3 regions of the Shewanella sp. SM87 genome follow, and region 3 is predicted to be linked to each of the others. Evidence: predicted binding sites of a transcription regulator. Region 3 holds the regulator's gene; each other region holds the start of a gene.

Region 1 (4,568 bases), on a different contig from region 3:
CTGAGTTTTGTACTTCTCGCCATTGTACTGTATTACAAGGTTATTTATTTTCTCGTCCCTTAGATGCAACGGAGTTTGAGGCTAAGTATATTTTGCCGCTGTTAATTTAAACGAGTTCCGAATGTGATAGGTCTTGAAGTATTTCATTAGCATAATGATTTCGTCTGGTGAGGAATATTTTCTTGCTTTACACTGAGCAATAGACAAATATCAGCCCCTTTTTCTGTCGCTGTGCTTTTGGTGCCGCAGAACGGTTTATTCACTCATGCTTAAGTTGGTCACTCAGCAATGAAAATAGGTATTTTATCCCAATTCCCCCAGTTGTATTCAACACAACGCTTAGTCGCGGCTTGCCAAAGTCGTGGACATGAAGCGGTCGTGATCAATACGCTGAATTGCTACATGAATATTAATTCTATTAAACCTAGCATTCATTATGAAGGTACTGAATTAGTTGGGTTTGATGCCATCATTCCGCGTATTCATGCTAGCGTGACTTTTTATGGTTGTGCCGTTGTACGTCAGTTTGAAATGATGGGTGTATATGCCGCGAATGATTCAATCTCCATTGCGCGTTCGCGGGACAAATTGCGGGCACTGCAACTACTTTCCCGCAAAGGGATTGGCATGCCAGTGACGGGTTTTGCCAATAAGCCAAATGATATCCCAGATCTCATCAATATGGTGGGCGGCGCTCCGTTAGTCATTAAATTACTCGAAGGCACTCAAGGGATTGGTGTCGTACTCGCTGAAACTAAAACGGCTGCTGAGAGCGTGATTGAAGCATTCTTGGGGCTCAAAGCGAATATCTTAGTACAGGAATACATTAAAGAATCCAATGGTAGTGATATTCGTTGTTTTGTTGTCGGTGACAAGGTTGTTGCTTCGATGAAGCGACAAGGACCTGAGGGTGATTTTCGCTCCAATCTGCATTTGGGCGGCTGTGGTGAGGTGGTTAAAATCACTGCAGTGGAACGTAAGATGGCTATTGCCGCTGTGAAGGCGATGGGATTGGTTGTCGCGGGAGTAGATATTTTACGTTCTAACCGTGGTCCACTGATCCTTGAGGTTAATTCGGCGCCTGGCATTGAAGGGATTGAGCAAACAACAGGGATTTCAGTGACTGAGCCCATTGTTGAGTATATCGAGAAAATGGTTGCGGCCCGTAAAACGAACAGGTCAATTATTGCCTAGTAGGTGATTGTGATAAAACGACGCCACTTTTTAAGGTGGCGTTTTGTTATGCTTAGAGCCTATAGATCAAAACTGTAGGAATATCCGAGTACTAGTTTGGCATCATCATCGGTGAGATCGGTATCTGAGACCATAAATGACACTGTGCCTATGCTGGTATCTGCACTGAGAGTCACGTTATAGTCGGCATAATTATCTTCGCCAAACCAAGATTGGACGACATCACCGTTTGAGTAACCATAGTGCACTGATAAACTCAGCTTTTCAGTGAGAGGAACGGATACCGTCGCGGCAAGATAACTGAGATCTTTATTATCTAAAGGATCGGCGGCCAGATCGTCACCGGCATTGATGACTTGGGAGTAAGCAAGTTCGAGCCATTTCCACGTGACAGCAGCATGGAGCTCACCAAAATCAATACTGCCTGGCGCGTCTGGATAGGCGTAGTAGAGATAGCCAAAGTCGTAGCTGATGTCTTCGGTAATACTGCCGCCATAACCCGCATATAGATCAAGCTCGTAGCTAGTATCATCACCAAAATCCACATTCGATGCCCAAGTTCCCGCATAAAATCCAGAATCGTGGCTGTAGTCAAGGCCACCTTGGATTGCGACCGCATCTTTAGTTTGGGTCGCACCGCGCCATAGATAATTAGAGGTACCGCCAATGTTGCCTGATACGGCTGCAAAGGCGTTGCCTGCCAGTAACATTCCCGTCGATAAGGCCAAAACGCTGTACAGTGATTTCTTCATGCTCATCCCCTCGATTGACTTATTTATCGATTCACCATTGGCACACTCAAAGTCAGCTGTGTTCATTAGTGCATCTTGGTTTTTTTCTAAGGAAGGATTTGCTAATCACATGCCACTATTACAATGCCATGTAAAACAAGGTATTAGAACTTGCAATGTTAATGAAATGTTTTTATTTGCCAGTTTGTGGGGCAGAGGCGCACTTTTGTTGTGCAAAAAATATTCAGTGCTTCACTGGGATTGGGCAAAAAAAACGCCTCACAATGGAGGCGTTGTATTGAATTTTATAACTTAGTTTACGCTGTCACGTAGGGTTTTACCCGCTTTAAACTTAGGCACTGTCGCTTCAGCAATTTGAATTTCTTTACCCGTTTGTGGGTTACGGCCAGTGCGAGCGGCACGAGTCGCTGTTTCAAAAGAACCGAAACCTACGATGGAGATTTTGTCACCATTTTTCATTGATTCGGTAATAGCTGCTTCAAAAGACTTCAATGCGCGTGCTGCTTCTACTTTCGTTAGATCGGCATTTTCTGCAATTTTGGCGATTAGTTCAGTTTTGTTCATTTTTATTGTCTCTTCTTTCCGTAGATTTATTTGAAATAAGCGTGCCTAACATGCCATAAGGTTTAGCACTTGGAAAGCCTTTTGCGTCTAGCGTGCAGCAGGATGTTCAGTAAAGCGCAGAATATTTACTCAGTTCGTGACTTAAGTTTTATTCTGGTTTTATTCTTCTAACAGTTGATAGAGTAATTTTTTAACAAGTTTGGGTTCAAAGGGTTTGTCACATAAGGCATTTACACCCGCTTGGGATACATTGCTGAGGTGGGTATCGTTGGCTTCGGAAGACACCATCAAGATGGGAATGTGTGATTGTTGGCTTTCATTGCGGATAAATTGTGTCAAAGCTAGCCCATCTACACTCGGCATATTGTAATCAGTGATCACTAAGTCGAACATATTGTGTTTCATTAACGCTATGGCTTGCGCGCCATCCTCGGCCTCGGTAATCAGCTTCATCCCTAAGTTACCAATCGTACGTTTAATGACGTTTCTTGCCATACGGCTATCATCGACCACTAATACACGCACATCTTGTACATCGAAATTACTCAGGTCGAGTTCATCGTGGCTGAGTAAATCAATCGTGGCATTCAATGCTGTACCTAAATGGTCGGCACTGAAGGGTTTAGGTAGAATCGCTACTACACCCGATTGGCGGAATATTTCAAGTTGCTCACGGCGGCACTCACTCGAGACCAGCATAAATTGGATATCTTTGCAGTCAGCGTTGGCCCTTAAGTAGCCCAAGAGATCGATGGCAGTGCCATCATCGAAATGCATGGCGCTCGCAATAAGGTCAGGTTTATGGCGAGCAATAATATCTTTAGCCGCTTCTATGTTTTCTGCGGTTTGAATGCTGAGAATGCCTTCTTGTTGTAAGCGCTGAATAATAATTCGACGCTGTGTCTCTGAAGGTTCTACCAAAAGAATGGAAAGTTCGCTGGGCGATAAATGGCTCATAGTTTACTTCAAGTTAAGAGTCGTAAGTATTTTACTGGGTCGCTAAGCTACGCTATTGATAACAGCTTAGCAACAAAGTCCATTACTGAGTTTGGCGGGTCAAATAGTGTCTCGTGACCTTAGAAAATGCGATCCAATACTGCACGAGTAAAATAACAATAATGCTCACTGTGAGTGGCAACATAGGAATGTTGTGGCCAGAAACAACCACTTTTACATCCTCAGGGGTAATGCGATAGGCAATAATTGCTGTAATCCCCAGAGCCGAGAATCCTAAGGTTTGCATGCCAATATAAATCTTCAACACTAAGCTAGACCACGGCGCGCGTATGAGTATGCCAACGAGCACGGGGAGGACACCTAGGGTGAATACATCTAGGGATTGAGTCATCACAGTACGCCAAAGTGCAGCAATGCTGAAGAGGCAATATAACGTGATCAGTAGTATAAGACGTTTAGGCATAGATTGAAGTGCACACCAGTAGCAAAGAAGATGAGCAAGTGTAGGAAATGCCCTAATCCGAGTCCAGTATAACCGTAATATCGTGTAGAATATGCCTTTTTGCTAGAGGCTCTAATAGGTGACGTTTATGACAGAAGTTGAGTTTTGGGGTTTAGTCACGCGAACGGAAGCGGCACAATCACAGGAGTCTTTGACTCAAGCACTGAAGCAGAAACTTGCCGAATTGAGTAATGAAGAGTTAAAAGCTTTCGATAAAATCTTTGGTCAGCAGATGCGCCGTAGTTATTTGTGGTCTGTTTGGGGGGCGGCTTACATTATTACGGGCTGTGATTCTGAATATGCTTTTGCCGAGTTTAGGTGTTTTTTGATTTCACTCGGTAAAGAAATTTTCGAAGGTGTGGTTAATCAGCCTGACACTTTAGCACGTTTAGTCGCTTGGCCAGAGCGAGATGCCTATGCTTACCCTTTTGTAGATGAATACGACCTTATCGCAGGGCAATTATACGAAGATAGAACCGGTGAGGAACTGCCCTTTATGCCATCGGGCAAGGCGACGCCCGTGGGTAAAAAATTTAGCACTAAGCCCAAGGATTTAAAGCTGCAATACCCTGAGCTCAGCGCCCGTTTTCCATTTTAAT
Region 2 (4,568 bases), on a different contig from region 3:
TTATTTCCCCGTACAGTCACTTCTGATATGCAGTTTGTCATCATTTTGTCTTTGTTCACTATTAGTATCACTTTAACGGCATGAGTTGTTCTCTCATTTTATTGATTAAGGTGACATGAAGAAACTTCCTTTTGAGCTTCCATTTGAGTTAGATACGCTGCAGCAACTCATTGATACTCATCATCTTAAGTTAGATTATCAGATCCTTGCCGACATTCCATTCCGCCAAGAGCATTTCCCCCTTTACAGTGTTGAGTTAGGTGGTACAGATACGCCTTGTCCGACAGTACTCTTTGTGGGGGGCGTGCATGGGGTTGAGCGTATTGGATCTCAAGTTATTTTGGCATTGTTAAACAGTTTATTGCAGCGGCTTGTTTGGGATAAACACCTACAACAGATGTTAACGGGCCTGCGGTTAGCTTTTGTACCTGTAGTGAATCCTGTTGGGTTATTCATGGGAACGCGGGGCAATGGTAATCAAGTGGATTTGATGCGTAACGCTCCGATAGAATCCCGTGAAAAAGTGTCCTTTATGGTGGGAGGACAGCGTATATCGTCACGGCTGCCCTGGTATCGCGGTATTGGGGGAATGGAGCTGGAAACTGCGGGTTTAGTTGCCTATGTACAACAACTGTTGAGTCGCAGCACAAGTTTGATTTCGCTCGATGCCCACTCGGGATTTGGCTTGAGTGATCATATCTGGTTCCCCTACGCCCATACCCGTACCGCCTTCGAAAATGCCAATTATATTTTTCATCTAAAACAATTATTTGAACAGAGTTATCCCCATCACGGCCATTATCGGTTGGCGCCGCAGAGCCAGTTTTATCGCACTCATGGTGATATTTGGGATTATCTCTATCGCCAGCACCAAGTGGCTGATCCTTCTGCTCAGGTGCCATTTTTACCTTTGACATTAGAGATGGGATCTTGGGCATGGATAAAGAAGAATCCTAGACAAATATTTAATTTTGCTGGCTTTTTTAATCCACAAAAAACACATCGTCACCATAGGATTTTACGCAGGCATACAGTACTCATGCAATTTATGATGGAAGCGGCCTATGCCCAATCGTTAGAGCAGTTAACACCTGAACGTTTGACTGAGCTGACAGAGCGTGCGCGGCATTATTGGTATCGGGAGTCTCAGTCATGACAACTTGGGTGTTATTAAGGGGATTAATGCGTGATCAGCGCCATTGGAATGGTTTCGATCAGCGTCTGCGACAAAAGGGATTGCGAGTGCTGACACCGGATCTTCCGGGCAATGGGACGCTATCCCACGAATTAAGTCCGCTTAAGATTGCTGATTATGCCCATGCCGTGTGGCAGCAATTAGATGAGCAGGTACAGGAAGGGGAGACTATTTATCTCCTCGGCTTGTCTATGGGCGGTATGTTGGCGTTGGAAATGGCATGCCAGCGACCTTGGCAGATAAGGCATGCCTTTGTATTAAACAGCAGTGCGGCGAATTTATCGTATTGGTATCAAAGATTTAATCCGCTGAATGCATTGAAGGCTTTTTTCATGCGTGCTCGGGGTAACGCTTTACATCCAATCGAGTCGACTATAGTGCGTTTAACCAGTTTTCGTCATCGGCGAGACCGAGAGTTAATTGTCAAGTGGAGTGAGTTTCGCCGCGATACCACACCAAGTAGACGTAATGTATGGCGACAACTTTGGGCGGCTTTTCAATACCAATGTCCATTGACAGTGGAAGTACCGATAACTGTGCTCTGCGGTGACCGTGATGCGCTGGTGAGTATGGCATCGAGTAAGGCGTTAGCACGGCATTTTTACACCGATTTGATTGTACTCGCGTATTGTGGTCACGATGCCGCTATAGATACACCCGCAAAACTGGCGCATTATCTGTTGGAAATTGTGGGGGCGACTAAGCCGCAAGTGCAGTTTTCTGTGGATAGTGAGCCTGCCAATACTCAATATGATTGCAACGATTTATTGGAGGAAGAAATAGCCTTAAACGAAGCGATATTTGCTGTATGGGATGACAAAGCGCTATCCACTCTTGAAACCAAATAATCGAGAGTGAATAGCGCAGTTAACACATTGTCTTATTAAGCTTTAGCCACTACGGTTTGGCCTATCGGTGTGAGGCTGATTAAAGCTAACTTAAGATGTTGTATCCCAAAGGGAATACCGATAATCGTCACAAAACAAGCTAAGGCGTGGACCAAATGCCCTATGGCTAACCAGATCCCAAACAGTAAGAACCAAATGATATTTCCTACCATGCCTAATGCACCTGTGCCCAAGTCTTCACGTCCAGTTAAGTGGCGACGGTTCATTTGTTCTTGGCCGAAGGGCCAAAAGGTCATTTCGCCGATAACAAAACAGGCGCGGCCGAAGGGAATACCAATGATACTGATAAAACACAGGATACCTGCGAGCCACCAAGCGAGTCCCATCACAAATCCGCCGAGTACAAACCAAGCTATGTTGAATATTAAGCGTAATACAGCCATTGAAAGCTCCTTATGTTTACCCTGTTAGCCTTTATCGTTAGCTTCGATAAATTGAATATATGTCAATGTCTAAGCGATAACTATGCCAACTATTTAAATTGTTCATAATCAATTGGTTAATTATATGTATTCGAGATTCATGTGTCATTTTCACTAGTTTTTCGCCAAATTGATAATTTCTTAAGGGCGTAACAGGAAGGGCGGAGTTACACTAGCCTTCCCTTAACTGGTTTAAAAACCAGAGAATTTAATCGTTTGAGTAGCTTGATGTTTGCAAATTCCCCTGTCGATACATTTGCCTTTGCTGGCAGAGACATATTCCTAAAACGTGATGATTTACTGCATCCGGCGTTTAGTGGCAATAAAGCTCGCAAATTCGGCTATTTTTTAGATCATGAATTTGCAGGCATCAGCAAGGTGATAGGTCACGGCTCGCCATTGGCTAACTCACTGTATTCATTGTCAACATTAGCGAAGATGAAAGGCTGGCAATGTGATTTTTATGTAGATCATATTGCCAGTCAAGTGGTTAAACATCCTACGGGCAATTACGCTGCCGCTTTAGCGAATGGCGCTAATATTATCGATTTAAGTGTGTTAATAGCACAAAAGCAGGCGTGCACTCAGTCGCAATCTGAGCCTCACGTTTTGTCAAATCTTAATGCTAGGCCTGACCCTACTGCGCAAGTGGGCGATGTGCGACTGAGTTGCCCAGATTATATCGAGGCTCAAGTACTCGTGAATGAGCCGACGGCGCTTTTTATCCCAGAGGGTGGTCGCTGTGCTTACGCCGAATACGGGGTTAATAGATTGGCGCAAGAGATAGTACTGTTTGCGAATGCGAATGGATTGGTTGATTTAACGGTGTTTTTACCATCGGGGACGGGAACGACTGCGTTATTTTTAAATCAGTATTTTATCCGTCAGCAAACGGATATTCGCGTCGTGACTTGTGCTGTTGTCGGTGGCGATGATTATTTGCGCTTGCAATTTTCCTTACTTAATTCCAATACCAGTGAGCATCCACAGATTGTTAATGTCGGCAAGAAATATCATTTTGGTAAACTTTACCCCGAATTTTATGCCATGTGGCAGCGGGTCTGCGCCTCAGGCGTGCAGTTTGAATTACTCTACGATCCCTTAGGTTTTATTGTGCTTGAAGATTATTTACAACGTAGTGAACCAGGTCATGTGATGTATTTGCATCAAGGCGGATTATTGGGGAACGAGACCATGTTGCCGCGTTATCAGCGTAAATTTGGCCAAAGTGGCTAATCCTGTGCCTCAGATCATTGACTTAGTGACACTAAGACATAATATGTTTGAAGCTGTGTAATGCTAAGTTAAGCTGATGATTTGGAACGATGGGGAATATCAATGACTGAAGCGGAATATCTCGCCAATTACAATCCTAAGGTTTTTAAGGCTCAGCTACTGACAGTGGATGCCGTATTGTTTACCTATCACGATCAGCAACTTAAAGTACTCTTAGTACAACGCTCAAATCATCCATTTTTAGGTTTATGGGGATTACCTGGAGGGTTTATCGATGAAAATTGCGATCAATCCCTTGAGCAAACTGTATTACGTAAACTGCATGAGAAAACCGCAGTAGTGCCACCTTATATTGAGCAGCTTTGCACTGTGGGTAATAGTCGTCGCGATGTCAGAGGCTGGTCGGTGACTGTGTGTTATACCGCCTTGATGAGTTATCAAGCTTGCCAAATTCAGATTGATTCAGTGAGTGATGTTAAGTGGTGGCCATTAGCGGATGTGTTGCAGATGCCCTTGGCGTTTGATCATTTGCAGTTAATCGAGCAAGCGCGGGAACGCTTAACACAAAAAGCCTTATATTCTTTAGTGCCAGGATTTGCACTGTCTGAACCTTTTACCTTGCCAGAATTGCAGCATGTACATGAGGTTTTACTGGGCAAGCCTATCCAAGGTAAATCTTTTCGTCGGCGGGTTGAACAGGCTGATTTATTGATCGATACGGGATTAAAGCGCACCGAACGTGGTCGTCCTGCTAATTTATACCGCTTGAAACCCAATACCGCATCGTATCGCTTCTTAAGAAATTTA
Region 3 (4,568 bases):
AACTGCGATTGTTACGCTCGAGGTGCGGCAGCCAAGTCTCCAGTAAATTTTCGATTTGCCAGATGAACTTATTGACCAGTGGTTGGCGATTTAAGAACTCAGCTACGGGTTCATCTAAACCAGTCAATGGTCGCAGTGCCAACTCCCAGTGGGGATTGGGCAGGAAGCGCACATCGAACATAAAGTCGGCTTCGGTGGGCATTCCGTGCTTAAAGCCAAAGGACTCGAAGTTGATCACGAGTTCTTTATCGACACTACCAAGGAGAATTTGTCTGACTTGGTCGCTTAAATCATAGATATTCAAATTCGACGTATCTATGTAGTGATCGACCAGTTTTGACATAGGCTCGAGCAGTTTTCCCTCCAGCTTTATCGCTTCTTGCAAAGAGACTCGGCTCTTCGACAAAGGATGCAAACGGCGGGTTTCGCTGTAACGCTTGAGCAGAATTTTATCGCTGGAGTTAAGGAAGAAGCTCGTTAACTCAGTATCTGGAGGTAGGCTAGCGAGTTGTTTCACTAAGACCTTATCCTGCTCAGGCATGTTACGCACGTCGACACTGATGGCGACGAGATCGTTACTGCCTTTGAGTTGCTCAAGCAAACTGCCAATCAATGGCAAGGGAAGGTTATCGACACAATAATAGCCGAGATCTTCGAGTACCCTAAGGGCGACAGATTTGCCTGAGCCTGAGCGGCCCGACACTATGACCAGTTTCATCCAGTGATTACCTGATAGAGTTCCGTTTCATCATGCGTCTTGCGTAATTGCTTTAATATTTGCTTGTCGCTCAGCTTTTCGGCCATGCAAGACAAGGTACTTAAGTGCTGCTGACATTGGTCTGCAGGCACCAGTAGTGCAAATAAAATATCAACAGGTTGCTTATCGATAGCATCAAATGCTATCGGCTCTTCACACTTAATTAGTATGGCAATGGGCTGATCTATATCGGCTAGTCGACCATGTGGAATGGCGATGCCGTTACCTATACCTGTGCTCCCCATCTTTTCGCGCGCCACTAGGCTTTCGAATATCTCTTGAGATGAGAGGGTCGGGTACTGGGCAGCGACTAAGTCGCTGATGAGTTCCAGTACCTTTTTCTTGCTGCCCGGAGTGGCGCAGGTAGTGCACTCCGGCCGCAGTATGGTACAAAGTTCCATTATTAGTGTTTTGTTAACTTCTCTTTGTGTTTAATAACCTGACGGTCAAGCTTGTCAATCAGGGCGTCTATAGCGGCATACATGTCAGCATGCTCTGAAGTAGCAAAAACTTCACCACCTATGAGGTTTATTCTCGCTTCAGCAATTTGTTGCATTTTCTCAACATTGAGCACAACGTGCACATTATTGATCTGTTCGAAATGGCGTTCAAGTTTTGAAAACTTTTCTTCTACATATGCACGTAACGATTCGGTAATTTCGACATGGTGTCCACTTAGGTTTATTTGCATAGAAACGTCCTCCGATATCCACTGTAGGTTATAAACTTTTACGCTGATTAGAAGGTGGAATAAGCATAGCCTCTCGGTACTTCGCAATGGTTCTGCGGGCTACGTTGATCCCTTGTTCTGCCAGAAGTTGTGCCATCTTGCTATCGCTTAATGGTTTTTTCTGGTTTTCCGCTGCCACCAGTTTCTTTATAAAGGCTCTGATTGCTGTGGATGAGCACTCACCACCATCGTCAGTACCGACGTGGCTAGAGAAGAAGTATTTTAGTTCAAAAAGTCCCTTAGGGGTATGCATGTATTTTTGAGTTGTGACCCGTGAGATGGTGGACTCATGCATTTCTACCGCTTCGGCAATATCGTTAAGCACCATAGGCTTCATGGCTTCTTCACCGTACTCAAAGAAACCTTGCTGATATTGCACTATGCAATTAGCAACTTTAAGCAAAGTGTCGTTACGGCTTTCTAGACTCTTAATAAACCATTTAGCCTCTTGCAGATGGCCGCGAATAAATTGGCTATCGGCTTGGTTTTTTGTGCTGCGTGCCATAGAAGCATAATGTTGATTTACATTGATTTTGGGCATGCAGTCAGGATTAAGCTCAACGACCCAGCGGCCATTTTTCTTCGACACAGACACATCTGGGATAACGTATTCGTCATTATTGGGCGTGATCAACAAACCTGGGCGAGGATTGAGGGTTTGGATGAGTGCTATACCATCCCTTAATTCATCTTCTTTTAATTTAGTCTTACGCATCAATAACCTAAAATCACGGGCGGCGATCAGATCTAAATGATCTTTGATCAGCATGCGGGCGTTTTCTAGGTTGGGAGTATCAGCGGCGAAATGCGACAGTTGGATCAGCAGGCATTCACTTAAATCGCGTGCAGCAACGCCTATGGGATCAAAATGCTGAATGCGCTTGAGTACGGCTTCGACTTCGTCAAGCTCAACTTCAGGATTACCCATGGCTTCGAGAATTTCTTCAGTGCTTTGGGTGAGATAGCCCTGATCGTCGATGGCATCAATAATGGCGGTGGCAATGGCTAAATCGGTTTCAGAAAACGGCGTGAGGTTTTTTTGCCATTCTAAGTGTTCGTACAAACCTTCACTGGTCTCGCCTTGGAAGGGCATATCGTCTTCACGACTGCCGCCGGGGCCTGAGTTTGGGGAGGCGGTAAACACTTCATCCCATGTGGTGTCCATGGGGAGCTCATCGGGCATGGATTCTTTGGTTAGCGACTCTGCCGTGTCTATGGTGGAGCTGTCTTTTTCTGGTGGCAGAGTGCTAGATTCACTGAAATCCGTATCGGATAGCGTTTGGTTTACAGGGGTTTTAGTGGCGTCGAATTGATCCTCTTCCAGCTCGAGAAGGGGATTAGAATCTAATGCTTGCTGGATCTCTTGCTGCAGTTCTAATGACGACAGTTGCAACAGACGTATAGCCTGTTGTAGTTGTGGCGTCATGGTTAACTGTTGACCCAGTTTGAGCTGGAGTGACGCTTTCATGTTACCGCTGATCCCTACGTTATTATTGTTGGATGAGGTCGCTTATTATCATTTTGAGTGAAGCCCAATGGCGGTGTAAATTGCCTCCATTGGCTTCGCTCGATTAACTATAGCCTGAATTGTTCACCTAAGTACACAGCCCTAACTTGCTGATTGTCTAAGATCTCTGCTGGAGTTCCTTCGGCAATCAGGTTTCCGTGACTCACAATATAAGCATGTTCACATACATCTAATGTCTCGCGGACATTATGGTCTGTGATCAGTACGCCAAGGCCGCGACTTTTGAGTTGTTCGATAATCTTCTTGATGTCGATAACCGAAATAGGATCGACGCCGGCAAACGGTTCATCGAGCAAAATGAACTTAGGATTAGCGGCTAAAGCCCGCGCAATTTCGACGCGACGACGTTCGCCACCCGACAATGACATGCCTTGGCTGTCACGGATGTGGGTGATATGAAACTCTTCGAGCAGATGTTCTAGTTCTTCTTCTCGTTCTTCGTTTTTAAGTTCTTTACGAGTTTGCAGTACGGCCATGATGTTGTCATGAACAGTTAGCTTACGAAAGATACTGGCTTCTTGCGGTAAGTAACCTATGCCTTTGCGGGCACGTAGATGCATAGGATCTGCGGTTAAATCATCATCGTCGATAAAGATATGTCCCTTATCGCTCTTCACTAGCCCGACAACCATGTAAAAGGTCGTGGTTTTACCTGCACCGTTTGGACCGAGTAGGCCAACGACTTGACCGGTTTTTACCGTCAGACTGACGTCTTTAACCACTTGGCGACTCTTGTAACTTTTCGCCAGATTTTGTGCTCTTAAGGTGATTTGGGTCATTTAGAGTCCTGCTTTTTTACAGGTTTATCCGCCGGAGCGTCTGATTTAGCATCATCTTGATAGTTTTCAGGCTGAATAATAGTGATCACGCGATCGTCACCACTGCCAGTACTTTCGGCCATCAATTTCTGTTGAATCATGTTATAGCGGATTAAATTGCCTGTAACTTGGCTACCTGCTTGATCTAATGACGCCATACCTTTCAGTGTTAAGGTGCGGCTTGCCATATCGTAACGAATTTCTTTCGCGCTGGCCGATGCAGGACGGCCATCGTCTAATATTTGGCTATACGTAGCAGGGTTGCCTGTGGCGACCAAAGTTTTGCTATTTTCACCTTCAGCGGAAAATGCACGCAGTTCATTTGCTTGGATTTTTATTGAGCCTTGGGTAACTTCCACCGGACCAAAGAAGATGATCTGGTTGTTTTTGATATCCGCAGTTTGGCTCACAGCTTTAATTGTGACTTCTTGCTTTAAGTCGCCGACTTTCGCAAAAGCACTCATGCTCATAATTAGCATTAGGCTGGCAAGTAATACGTTATTTTGCTTCATATGTTCCTACTACCTGACTGGTCAATTGCACTTCTTGCGCGTTGAGGTCGGCATAAAGGCCTTGGCCTTGAATATTAAAATCTTTCCCTGTGACGTAAATGGTACGGTCAGAGGTCATTATCATAGTGTTGAGATCGAGTTCCAGATAACTGGTGGACAAGGTCTGAATCGGTTCTTCTGGGCTAATGGCATCGATAATAACATTATTTTCTAATACAACCTT

The links. The regulator sigma-54, encoded in region 3, starts transcription at its own class of promoters, with help from an activator protein. The targets are predictions, from matches to a motif close to GTTGGCACGNNNNTNGNNT.
Region 1: a site for sigma-54 is predicted at 2,045-2,063, ahead of L5M11_RS10795 (TorF family putative porin). Genes of this name have one in related genera too.
Region 2: a site for sigma-54 is predicted at 2,558-2,576, ahead of L5M11_RS05255 (YccF domain-containing protein). Genes of this name have one in related genera too.

The regions. Positions count from the first base shown of each region.
Region 1 covers NZ_JAKKSC010000011.1:34,189-38,756, forward strand. Annotated here, with positions in the region: gene L5M11_RS10785 (putative bifunctional diguanylate cyclase/phosphodiesterase) at 1-110, shown strand, start outside; gene rimK (30S ribosomal protein S6--L-glutamate ligase) at 289-1,194, shown strand; gene L5M11_RS10795 (TorF family putative porin) at 1,254-1,946, opposite strand; gene L5M11_RS10800 (HU family DNA-binding protein) at 2,238-2,510, opposite strand; gene L5M11_RS10805 (response regulator) at 2,670-3,467, opposite strand; gene L5M11_RS10810 (hypothetical protein) at 3,550-3,930, opposite strand; gene L5M11_RS10815 (DUF4240 domain-containing protein) at 4,058-4,567, shown strand.
Region 2 covers NZ_JAKKSC010000005.1:781-5,348, forward strand. Annotated here, with positions in the region: gene L5M11_RS05245 (M14 family metallopeptidase) at 116-1,156, shown strand; gene L5M11_RS05250 (alpha/beta fold hydrolase) at 1,153-2,043, shown strand; gene L5M11_RS05255 (YccF domain-containing protein) at 2,079-2,486, opposite strand; gene L5M11_RS05260 (pyridoxal-phosphate dependent enzyme) at 2,754-3,761, shown strand; gene L5M11_RS05265 (NUDIX hydrolase) at 3,864-4,568, shown strand, end outside.
Region 3 covers NZ_JAKKSC010000006.1:122,811-127,378, reverse strand. Annotated here, with positions in the region: gene rapZ (RNase adapter RapZ) at 1-718, opposite strand, end outside; gene ptsN (PTS IIA-like nitrogen regulatory protein PtsN) at 715-1,158, opposite strand; gene hpf (ribosome hibernation promoting factor) at 1,161-1,448, opposite strand; gene L5M11_RS06890 (RNA polymerase factor sigma-54) at 1,477-2,955, opposite strand; gene lptB (LPS export ABC transporter ATP-binding protein) at 3,063-3,794, opposite strand; gene lptA (lipopolysaccharide transport periplasmic protein LptA) at 3,791-4,345, opposite strand; gene lptC (LPS export ABC transporter periplasmic protein LptC) at 4,332-4,568, opposite strand, start outside.